Regions from separate parts of the Streptomyces sp. SGAir0957 genome, predicted to be linked through region 1. Evidence: riboswitches for the same ligand, from Rfam matches in the RefSeq annotation. Region 1 holds a riboswitch; each other region holds the start of a gene.
What was found. Region 1 has a riboswitch for thiamine pyrophosphate ahead of C1N81_RS40635 (purine-cytosine permease family protein). Riboswitches for the same ligand answer to the same signal wherever they lie in the genome.
Positions count from the first base shown of each region.

Region 2: linked by a shared signal. The riboswitch ahead of thiC (phosphomethylpyrimidine synthase ThiC) and the one ahead of C1N81_RS40635 (purine-cytosine permease family protein) in region 1 are both predicted to bind thiamine pyrophosphate.
Region 3: linked by a shared signal. The riboswitch ahead of C1N81_RS16700 (thiamine ABC transporter substrate-binding protein) and the one ahead of C1N81_RS40635 (purine-cytosine permease family protein) in region 1 are both predicted to bind thiamine pyrophosphate.

Region 1 is NZ_CP027293.1:7,787,376-7,790,643, forward strand. It holds gene C1N81_RS40620 (DUF4097 family beta strand repeat-containing protein) at 1-580, opposite strand, end outside; gene C1N81_RS40625 (STAS domain-containing protein) at 747-1,145, shown strand; gene C1N81_RS40630 (aspartate/glutamate racemase family protein) at 1,150-1,851, opposite strand; TPP riboswitch at 1,880-1,980, shown strand; gene C1N81_RS40635 (purine-cytosine permease family protein) at 1,974-3,268, shown strand, end outside.
Region 2 is NZ_CP027293.1:4,343,661-4,346,928, reverse strand. It holds gene thiC (phosphomethylpyrimidine synthase ThiC) at 34-1,812, opposite strand; TPP riboswitch at 1,805-1,968, opposite strand; gene C1N81_RS24260 (YibE/F family protein) at 2,039-3,268, shown strand, end outside.
Region 3 is NZ_CP027293.1:2,650,700-2,653,967, forward strand. It holds gene C1N81_RS16695 (ABC transporter permease) at 1-719, opposite strand, end outside; gene C1N81_RS16700 (thiamine ABC transporter substrate-binding protein) at 695-1,783, opposite strand; TPP riboswitch at 1,863-1,982, opposite strand; gene rlmN (23S rRNA (adenine(2503)-C(2))-methyltransferase RlmN) at 2,013-3,119, opposite strand.

The DNA of each region.
Region 1 (3,268 bases):
CCCGGCGCGGGGCGGTGGCGCAGTCGAGGGTGACATCGCCGTTGACCGTCCGCACGCCCAGGGCCGAGGCGCGTACGGAGGTGGTGCGGACGGAGCCGTTCCGGGTGACGAGGCGCAGCGACGCGTCGCCCGCGCCGGAATCGGCCACGGTGACATCCCCGTTGACGGTGGTCAGGTCGAGGGGGCCGGTCAGGCCCGCGGCGTCGATCCCGGCATTGCGGGCGGTGACGGTCACGGCGGTGCCTGCGGGGACGTCGACCTCCGGCATACGCGGACACGGCCGGCCGGAGCCCTCCGGGGTGCGGCAGGACAGATCGAGGACACGGGCGTCGTCGTGGCGCGACCAGCGGTGGGTGACGGCCTCGTCGACGCCGACCGTGTCACCGTCGGTGGGCCGCAGCCGCACCCCGTTGTCCGTGGTGATCGTCAGCCGCAGGCCGGACGCGGCCAACTCGGCGCCGTGCACCGCGCCATGACCGTCCCCGTCGCCACCACCGCACCCCACCAGGGCGGGGACCATCGCCAGGCCGGTCGCCGCGGCCGCCAGGCGCCGGGCGGAGAACTTCGTCGCTGCCTTCATTCCGGCCGCTTGCCCCGCGCCGGGCACCGCAAGCGCCTGTCCCGCAGCGTCCGGTGCGCCGCATGATGGGGGGCGTGCGCCGTGCGGGCCGGGGTAGGCGCCCCGCACACGAGCCGCCGCCGATGCGCGGCCCGAGGACCGAGGGACCGAGATGGAGCGAGCGCGGGTGACCTTCCCGGCGCGTTGGGCCGCCGGTGACGTCCTGGTCGTCGACGTCGCCGGGGCGTTCGACGACAGCGGTACGTTCGACGACGCGGTGGCGGCCGCACTGTGCGGCCTGCTCAAGCGGATGGCACGCACCGGGCAGCGGCTCTTCGCGGTGAACTTCCTGGGCGTCGAGCGCTGCACCTCCGGCGCGGTGCGGCAGTTCGTCAAGACGGGCCTGGAGACGGAGGGGGAGCCGGACGGCGGCTCCGTCGCGCTCGTCGCGGGCACCGCCGCGCGCTCCGCGCTGCGCGCCGCCGGAGCGGACCGGCTCACGGGCGGCATCCACGCCACCGTCACGAACGCCGTCAAGGCCCTCCACCCGGCGGCCCCCGAGGAGCTGGGGGAACCGGCGTCCTGAGGTCTCAGACCGTGGCGTCGCGCAGGGCCTCGCGCACGGCCGCCTCGGCGTGCAGCCGCGCCGTCGGGAAGACGGGGACCGGGCTGTCCTGCGCGCCGATCAGCAGCTCGATCTCCGTACAGCCGAGGACGACGCCCTCCGCGCCCGCGTCCACGAGGTCGGCGATGACCTCCTGGTACGCGGCGCGCGAGGAGTCCCGGACGACGCCGAGGCACAGCTCCTCGTAGATCACGCGGTGCACGAGCGCCCGGCCCGCCTCGTCCGGGACCAGCACGTCCAGGCCGTGGCCCGCCAGGCGGCCGCGGTAGAAGTCCTGCTCCATCGTGAACGCGGTGCCGAGCAGGCCGACGCGCCGGGCGCCCGCCGCGCGGACCGCGTCCGCCGTCGCGTCGGCGAGATGCAGCAGCGGCACCGAGGTGGCCGCCTGCACCTGGTCCGCGACCTTGTGCATCGTGTTCGTGCAGATCAGCAGCAGGTCGGCGCCGGCCGCCTCCAGGCTCCTGGCCGCCGCGCCCAGGACGCGCCCCGCCTCGTCCCAGTCGCCCGCGACCTGCAACCGCTCGATCTCCGCGAAGTCCACGGAGTGCAGCACGATCCGCGCCGAGTGCAGCCCGCCGAGCCGCTCCCGCGTCAGCTCGTTGAGCAGCCGGTAGTACTCGGCCGTGGACTCCCAGCTCATGCCGCCGATCAGGCCGATGGTCCTCATGGACGACAGGGTAGGGTGCGCTGCGGTACTGCCCGACACGGGGTGCCCCGCGCTGATGACGGGGCTGAGATCACACCCGTAGAACCTGAACCAGTTAACACTGGCGGAGGGATGTCAGCGAGATGTCGATGCCGCACGCTTCCCCACGGCCCCGCGAGGCCGCCTTCGACGGGCGTATGCCCACCGCGCCCGGTGACTGGCGGCCCGAGGCACGGGGCATCGCACCCGTTCCCGCGAGCCACCGGTACGGCGGCGCCGGACGCCTCTTCACCGTGTGGTTCGCGCCCAACCTGACGATGAGCGGCGTCTTCACCGGCACCGTCGGCATCGCGCTCGGCCTGGACTTCGCCACCGCGCTCGCCGCCGTGGTCCTCGGCACGGTGCTCGGCGCCGTGCCGACCGCCTACCTCGGCACCTGGGGCAGCGCCACCGGCGCCGGTCAACTCCCGCTCGCACGGCTCGCGTTCGGCCGGGGCGTCGTCGTCCCTGGCGCGCTGCAGTGGCTGTCCTCCATCGCCTGGGACGCGCTGATCGGCCTGTTCGGCGGCGACGCGCTCGCCCGGCTCTGCGGCTGGCCGTTCTGGCTCGGGGCGCTCGTGATGATGGCCGCCCAGGGCGCGTTCGGCGCGCTGGGCTATGAGGCGATCCACCGCCTCCAGCAGTGGATGACGGCGGTTCTCGCGGTCGCCTTCTGCGCCCTCGCGCTGCGTCTGGCGCACACCGGGGTCACCCCGTCCGGCCACGGGGGCGTGAGCGGCGCCGACCGCGCGGGCGCGTTCGCGCTGACCACCACCATCGCGCTGAGCCTCGCCCTCTCGTGGGCCCCGTACGCCAGTGACTTCAGCCGCTACCTGCCGCGCACCACGTCCCCGGCCCGCATGTTCTGGTGCACGCTCGCCGGGGTCGTCGTCTCCTTCACGGCCGTGCAGGCGCTCGGGCTCTGGGGCGCCTCCGTCTTCACCGACCAGACGGCGCAGGGCGTCGACACCCTGCTCGGCGGCGGTGTCCTCGGCTCGGTCGGACTCCTGGCCGTGGCGCTCGCCGCGCTGTGCAGCAACGCCATGAACGACTACAGCGGCTCGCTCGCCCTCCAGACCATCGGCGCCCGGCTGCCCCGGCCGCTCGCCGCCGCGCTCGCCGCGCTGCTCGGCTTTCCGCTGGTGCTGTGGATGCACGCCGCCGACACCGCCGCCCGCTTCCAGAACGTCCTGCTGTTCGTGGGCTACTGGATCCCCGGCTTCGTCGCGGTCGTCCTCGTCGACTGGCGCGCCCGCGCCCGCGCGCGGGGCGGCGCCCCCGTCGACCTCGCGGCGGAGGAGGCGGAGCGGCAGCCGCTCCTGCCCGCCCTGGCCGCGTTCCTCGCCGCGTTCGCCGCCACGGTCCCGTTCATGAACACCTCGCTGTACGTAGGCCCGGT
Region 2 (3,268 bases), 3.4 Mb from region 1:
GGCCCCGAGCCCGTCGTCATCCGCGCTCGCCGGTCAGTTGGCGAGCGGCAGGTAGACGCGATTGCCCGCCTCGGCGAACTCCTTCGACTTCTGCTCCATACCGGCCTCGACCTCGGCCTGCGTGGTGCCGTGCTCGCGACGGATGTCCTGCGAGATCTTCATCGAGCAGAACTTCGGGCCGCACATCGAGCAGAAGTGCGCCGTCTTCGCCGGTTCGGCGGGGAGCGTCTCGTCGTGGAACTCGCGGGCCGTGTCCGGGTCGAGGGCCAGATTGAACTGGTCCTCCCACCGGAACTCGAAGCGGGCGTCCGAGAGTGCGTCGTCCCAGTCCTGCGCTCCGGGGTGCCCCTTGGCGAGGTCCGCCGCGTGCGCCGCGATCTTGTACGTGATGACGCCGGTCTTCACGTCGTCGCGGTTGGGCAGGCCGAGGTGTTCCTTGGGGGTGACGTAGCAGAGCATCGCCGTGCCCCACCAGGCGATCATCGCGGCGCCGATTCCGGACGTGATGTGGTCATACGCCGGAGCGACGTCCGTGGTCAGCGGGCCGAGCGTGTAGAACGGGGCCTCCTCGCAGATCTCCTGCTGGAGGTCGATGTTCTCCTTGATCTTGTGCATCGGGACGTGGCCCGGCCCCTCGATCATGGTCTGGACGCCGTGCCGCTTGGCGATCGAGTTCAGTTCGCCGAGTGTCCTGAGCTCGGCGAACTGAGCCTCGTCGTTGGCGTCCGCGATCGAGCCGGGGCGCAGCCCGTCGCCGAGCGAGTACGTGACGTCGTACGCGGCGAGGATGTCGCAGAGCTCCTCGAAGTGCTCGTAGAGGAAGCTCTCCCTGTGGTGTGCGAGACACCACGCGGCCATGATCGAGCCGCCGCGCGAGACGATGCCGGTCTTGCGGTTGGCGGTCAGCGGGACGTACGGGAGCCGGACTCCGGCGTGGACCGTCATGTAGTCCACGCCTTGTTCGGCCTGCTCGATGACGGTGTCCTTGTAGATCTCCCAGGTCAGTTCCTCGGCCTTGCCGTCGACCTTTTCGAGAGCCTGGTAGAGCGGCACGGTGCCGATGGGGACGGGGGAGTTGCGCAGGACCCATTCGCGCGTGGTGTGGATGTTGCGGCCGGTGGAGAGGTCCATGACGGTGTCGGCGCCCCAGCGGGTCGCCCACGTCATCTTCTCCACTTCCTCCTCGATGGACGAGGTGACGGCGGAGTTGCCGATGTTGGCGTTGACCTTCACCAGGAACCGCTTGCCGATGATCATCGGCTCGATCTCCGGGTGGTTCACGTTGGCGGGCAGCACCGCGCGGCCTGCCGCGATCTCGTCACGGACGACCTCAGGGGCGACGTTCTCCCGGATGGCCACGTACTCCATCTCCGGGGTGATCTCGCCCCGCCTGGCGTACGCGAGCTGGGTCACGGGCTCGCCGGTCCTGCCGCGGCGCGGCTGACGAGGGCGGCCTGGGAAGACCGCGTCGAGGTTGCGCAGCCCGCCGCGCGGCGAGGTGTGCTTGATGCCGTCGTCCTCGGGGCGGGCGGGGCGGCCCGCGTACTCCTCGGTGTCACCGCGGGCGATGATCCAGTTCTCCCGGAGCGGGGCGAGCCCCCTGCGCACGTCGGTGTCGACGGTGGGGTCGGTGTACGGGCCGGAGGTGTCGTACAGCGTGACGGCCTGGCCGTTGGTGAGGTGCACCTGGCGGACCGGCACGTTGAGGTCGGGGCGCGAGCCCCGGATGTACCCCTTGTGCCAGCCGATGGACTTCCCGGCCTCCGGCTCAGAGCCGTTGGAGGCAGGCGTGCGTGCGTCCGTTGTGGTCATGAGACCTACTCCCTACGCCGGCATTACCCGGTAACAGGTTCGGCGGTCGACGCAGCGGTGTTCGTCGGCGGCGTTTCACGCTGTTTCACGTGAAACCGCATGGACGAAGGTCAGCGCCCTCTCAGCCCGGTGCTCCGAGCTCCCGCGTGTGCAAAGTGCCTCCACGCTAGCGTCACTTCGGACGCGTTGAACAGAGGGCCCCTGTCGTTCTTGCGATGATCGGGCGGTGACCACGACGCAGCAGCCTCCGCCTCCGCCGCCCCAACCTCCGCATGGAGAGGGTCCATCAGGGCACGGACCTGGCGGGCACGGCCACTCTCACAGTCATGGCCCCGCCGCCCCCGTCTCACAGCATCTGCGCAAGGTCATCGCGGCGATCCTGGTGCCGTTCTCCATGGCCGTCGTCGTCGGTCTCGTGGTGCTGTGGCCCGGCGGCGCTCCTGAGCACGAGCGCACCGGCGTCGGCTTCGACCGGCAGACGCAGCAGGCCACGGTCGCCGAGGTCGAGAAGGTGGACTGCAAGTCCGTGAACGCGACGGGCTCCGCCACCCAGGACCCCTCGGGCACGTCGACGCAGAACCCGTCCTCGGGTACCTGTGAGAAGGCGACGATCCGGGTCGACACCGGCAAGGACACGGGCCGTACGTTCACGGAGATCATCCAGCCGGACTCGCCACGGCAACTGCGCGAGGGCCAGAGGGTGATCGTCGCCTACGCGCCGGACGCTCCCAAGGAGTTGCAGTACTCGGTCACCGATGTGAACCGCAAGCTCCCCATGGCGCTCCTCGCCGGGATCTTCGCCCTGGTCGTCGTGGTGGTGGGCCGCATGCGCGGCGTCATGGCGCTGGTCGCGCTCGCGGTCAGCTTCCTGGTGCTGACCCTGTTCATCCTCCCGGCGATCCTCCAGGGCTCGAACCCGTTGGTCGTGGCGGTCGTCGGGGCGAGCGCGATCATGCTGATCGCGCTCTACATGTGCCATGGCCTGACGGCCCGTACCTCGGTCGCCGTCCTGGGCACCCTCGTATCGCTGCTGCTCATCGGGCTGTTGGGGTCGCTCTTCATCGGCTGGGCCGCGCTGACGGGCAACACGGACGACAACACCGGCCTGATCCACGGGCTCTACCCGGACATCGACATGAGCGGTCTGCTGCTCGCGGGCGTCATCATCGGTTCGCTCGGGGTCCTGGACGACGTGACGGTCACGCAGACGTCGGCGGTGTGGGAGCTGCACGAGGCCAACCCGACGATGGGCTGGCGCGGCCTGTACCGGGCGGGCATCCGGATCGGCCGCGACCACATCGCGTCCGTCGTCAACACCCTGGTCCTGGCGTACGCGGGCGCGGCGCTGCCGCTGCTCCTGCTGTTCTCGATCGCGCAGAGCAGCGTGGTCGACGTGGCCAACAGCGAGCTGGTGGCCGAGGAGATCGTGCGCACGCTGGTCGGTTCGATCGGCCTG
Region 3 (3,268 bases), 5.1 Mb from region 1:
GTCGAGTAGCCGGGCCCGCCGAGGATCTGCACGACCCCGAACGACGTGAACGTGAAGAGGAAGACCATCAGCCCCGCCGCGGCCACGGCCGGACCGAGCGCGGGCAGCGTCACCCTGCGGAACGCCGCGAACCGCGAGGCGCCGAGCATCCGCGCGGCCTCCTCCTGGCGCGGGTCGAGCTGCCCCCAGAGCCCGCCCACGGTCCGCACGACGACGGCGTAGTTGAAGAAGACGTGCGCGACGAGGATCGCCCAGACCGTGGTGTCGAGCCGCACTCCCCACAGCTCGTCGAGGAGCCCGCCCCGCCCGACGAGCGCCAGGAACGCCGTCCCGACGACGACGGTCGGCAGCACGAACGGCACGGTCACGACCGCCCGCAGGATCTGCTTGCCGGGAAAGTCGAGCCGCGCGAACACGTACGCGCCGGGCAACGCGATCAGCAACGTCAGAGCCGTCGACGCGAGCGCCTGCCACACCGTGAACCACAGGACGTGCCGGATGTCCGCGTCCCCGAGGACGTCCCCGATCCGGCCGAACTGCCAGGCGCCGCCGACGAGCAGCCCGCGGCGCACGATGGCGACGACCGGATAGGCGAAGAAGACGGCGAAGAACGCCACGGGCACGACCATGAGGCCGAGCCGCGCGGCGTCCCCGGAGAGACGGGGCCGGGACGTACGCGCAGGGGTCTCCCGCGTCACTTCCTTACGAGCGAGGTCCACGACTTGACCCACTTGTCACGATTGTCCGTGATCATGCGCATGTTCATGTACGCGGGGTCGTCGACCCGTACGGCGTACTTGGTGTACTCGGCGGGCGCGTGGGCGTCCTCGGTCACCGGGTCGACGAACATGTTGAGCGGCATGTCCTCCTGGAACTCCTTCGAGATCAGGAAGTCGAGCAGCGCCTGACCGCCCTTCTCGTTCTTCGCCCCGTCGAGCAGCCCGGCGAACTCGATCTGCTGGAAGCACGTCTTGGTGGCCACGCCGACCGGCGACGTCTTCGGCTGCGGGTCCGCGTAGATCGCCTCGGCGGGCGGCGAGGACGCGTACGACACGACGAGCGGCCGGTCGCCGCCCGCCTTCTTGCCGCCGGCGCTGCCGCTGAACTCCTCGTTGTAGGCCTGGTCCCAGCCGTCGACGACCTTCACCCCGTTGGCCACGAGCTTCTTCCAGTAGCCCTGCCAGCCGTCCTCGCCGTACTGTGCGGCCGTCCCGAGCAGAAAGCCGAGACCGGGCGAGGAGGTGGCCGCGTTCTCGGTGACGAGCAGGTTCTTGTACTGCGGCTCGACGAGATCCGCGAAGGAGGACGGCGGCGCCAGCTTGTGCCGCTCGAAGTACTTCTTGTCGTAGTTCACGCAGATGTCGCCGGTGTCGACCGGCGTGACCTGGTACCTGCCGACGAGGACGTCGAGCCGGAACTCGCTCAGCACCCGGTCGATCCCCCTGGCCTTGTACGGGGTGAAGATCTTGTTGTCGACGGCCCGGGACAACAGCGTGTTGTCGACGCCGAAGAACACGTCGCCCTGCGGATTGCCCCTGGACAGGATCGCCTTGTTGACGGCCTGCCCGGCATCACCGTCCTTCAGGACTCTCACCTTGTACCCGGACTTCTCCTCGAAGTCCTTCAGCACGTTCTTGGAGACGGCCCAGGAGTCATGACTGACGAGGGTGACGGTCTTCGAGTCGCCGGAGCCGCCGTCACCGGACGACCCGCAGGCGGCGAGGGCGACCAGCCCGAACCCCACGGCCAGGGCGACGCTTGTCCTCTTACTGATGGTGCTCATTGTTTTTCCTCCTGGAATGACCAGGAGAAGACGCGGCCCCGCCCGGAGCCTTCACAGGTCCCCGGGCAGGGCGCAACAGCATGAGTGATGACCGAACTTCCTACCCGGAATGACCCGGGCGAGGTTCAGAGGGTCTGCGGCCTGCGGTGTGGAACCGGTGCCGCACTCTCAGCGCTGTGGCGCTCCCCTGTCGGAATATGAAGATGTAGTTGTTCCCGCCGGCCCCAGGCTACCGCTCGGTCGCGGCGAGCTGACCGCACGCCCCGTCGATCTCCTGGCCACGGGTGTCCCGGATGGTCACGGGCACCCCGTGCGCGGCGATCGCGTCGACGAACGCCTTCTCGTCCTCGGGCCGCGACGCGGTCCACTTCGACCCCGGCGTCGGGTTCAGCGGGATGAGATTGACGTGTACCGGCTTGCCCCGCAGCAGCCGGCCGAGCCGGTCACCACGCCACGCCTGATCGTTGATGTCGCGGATGAGCGCGTACTCGATCGAGAGCCGGCGCCCGGACTTCGCGGCGTACTCCCACCCGGCGTCGAGGACCTCGCGCACCTTCCACCGGGTATTGACCGGTACGAGGGTGTCGCGCAGCTCGTCGTCGGGCGCGTGCAGCGAGATGGCGAGGCGGCACTTGAACCCCTCGTCGGCGAACCGGTGAATGGCCGGCACGAGCCCGACCGTCGACACGGTGATGCCGCGCTGGGACAGCCCCAGGCCGTCCGGCTCGGGGTCGGTCAGCGCGCGGATGGCGCCGACGACCCGCTTGTAGTTGGCGAGCGGCTCGCCCATCCCCATGAAGACGATGTTGCTGAGCCGCGCGGGACCACCGGGGATCTCCCCGTCCCGCAGCGCGCGCATCCCGTCCACGATCTGGTGCACGATCTCGCCGGTCGACAGGTTCCGGTCGAGCCCGGCCTGCCCCGTCGCGCAGAACGGGCAGTTCATCCCGCATCCCGCCTGCGACGAGATGCACATGGTGACCCGGTCCGGGTAGCGCATGAGCACGGACTCGACGAGCGTCCCGTCGAACAGCCGCCACAGCGTCTTGCGCGTGGTCTCCTGGTCGGTCGACAGATGCCGCACGACCGTCATCAGCTCGGGCAGCAGCGCCTCCCGCAGCTTCTCCCGCGAACCGGCGGGGATGTCGGTCCACTCCGCGGGGTCGTGCGCGTACCGCGCGAAGTAGTGCTGCGACAGCTGCTTGGCGCGGAACGGCTTCTCACCGATCGCGGCAACAGCCTCCTTCCGCTCGGCGGGCGAAAGGTCGGCAAGGTGCCGCGGCGGCTTCTTGGCTCCGCGGGGGGCGACGAAAGTGAGTTCTCCGGGCTTAGGCATGGCTGTACCAGTGTCGCAGATAGATGGGGCTGACCTGGGGTCGTCGCGCTGGACGCCTGTCACTGTCGGTCGCCGCTGGTCACTGGTGAGCGGCCTCGGACGGCCCAGGGACGGCCCGGGCCGCGCCAGTGCTACCCCAATCCACCTCG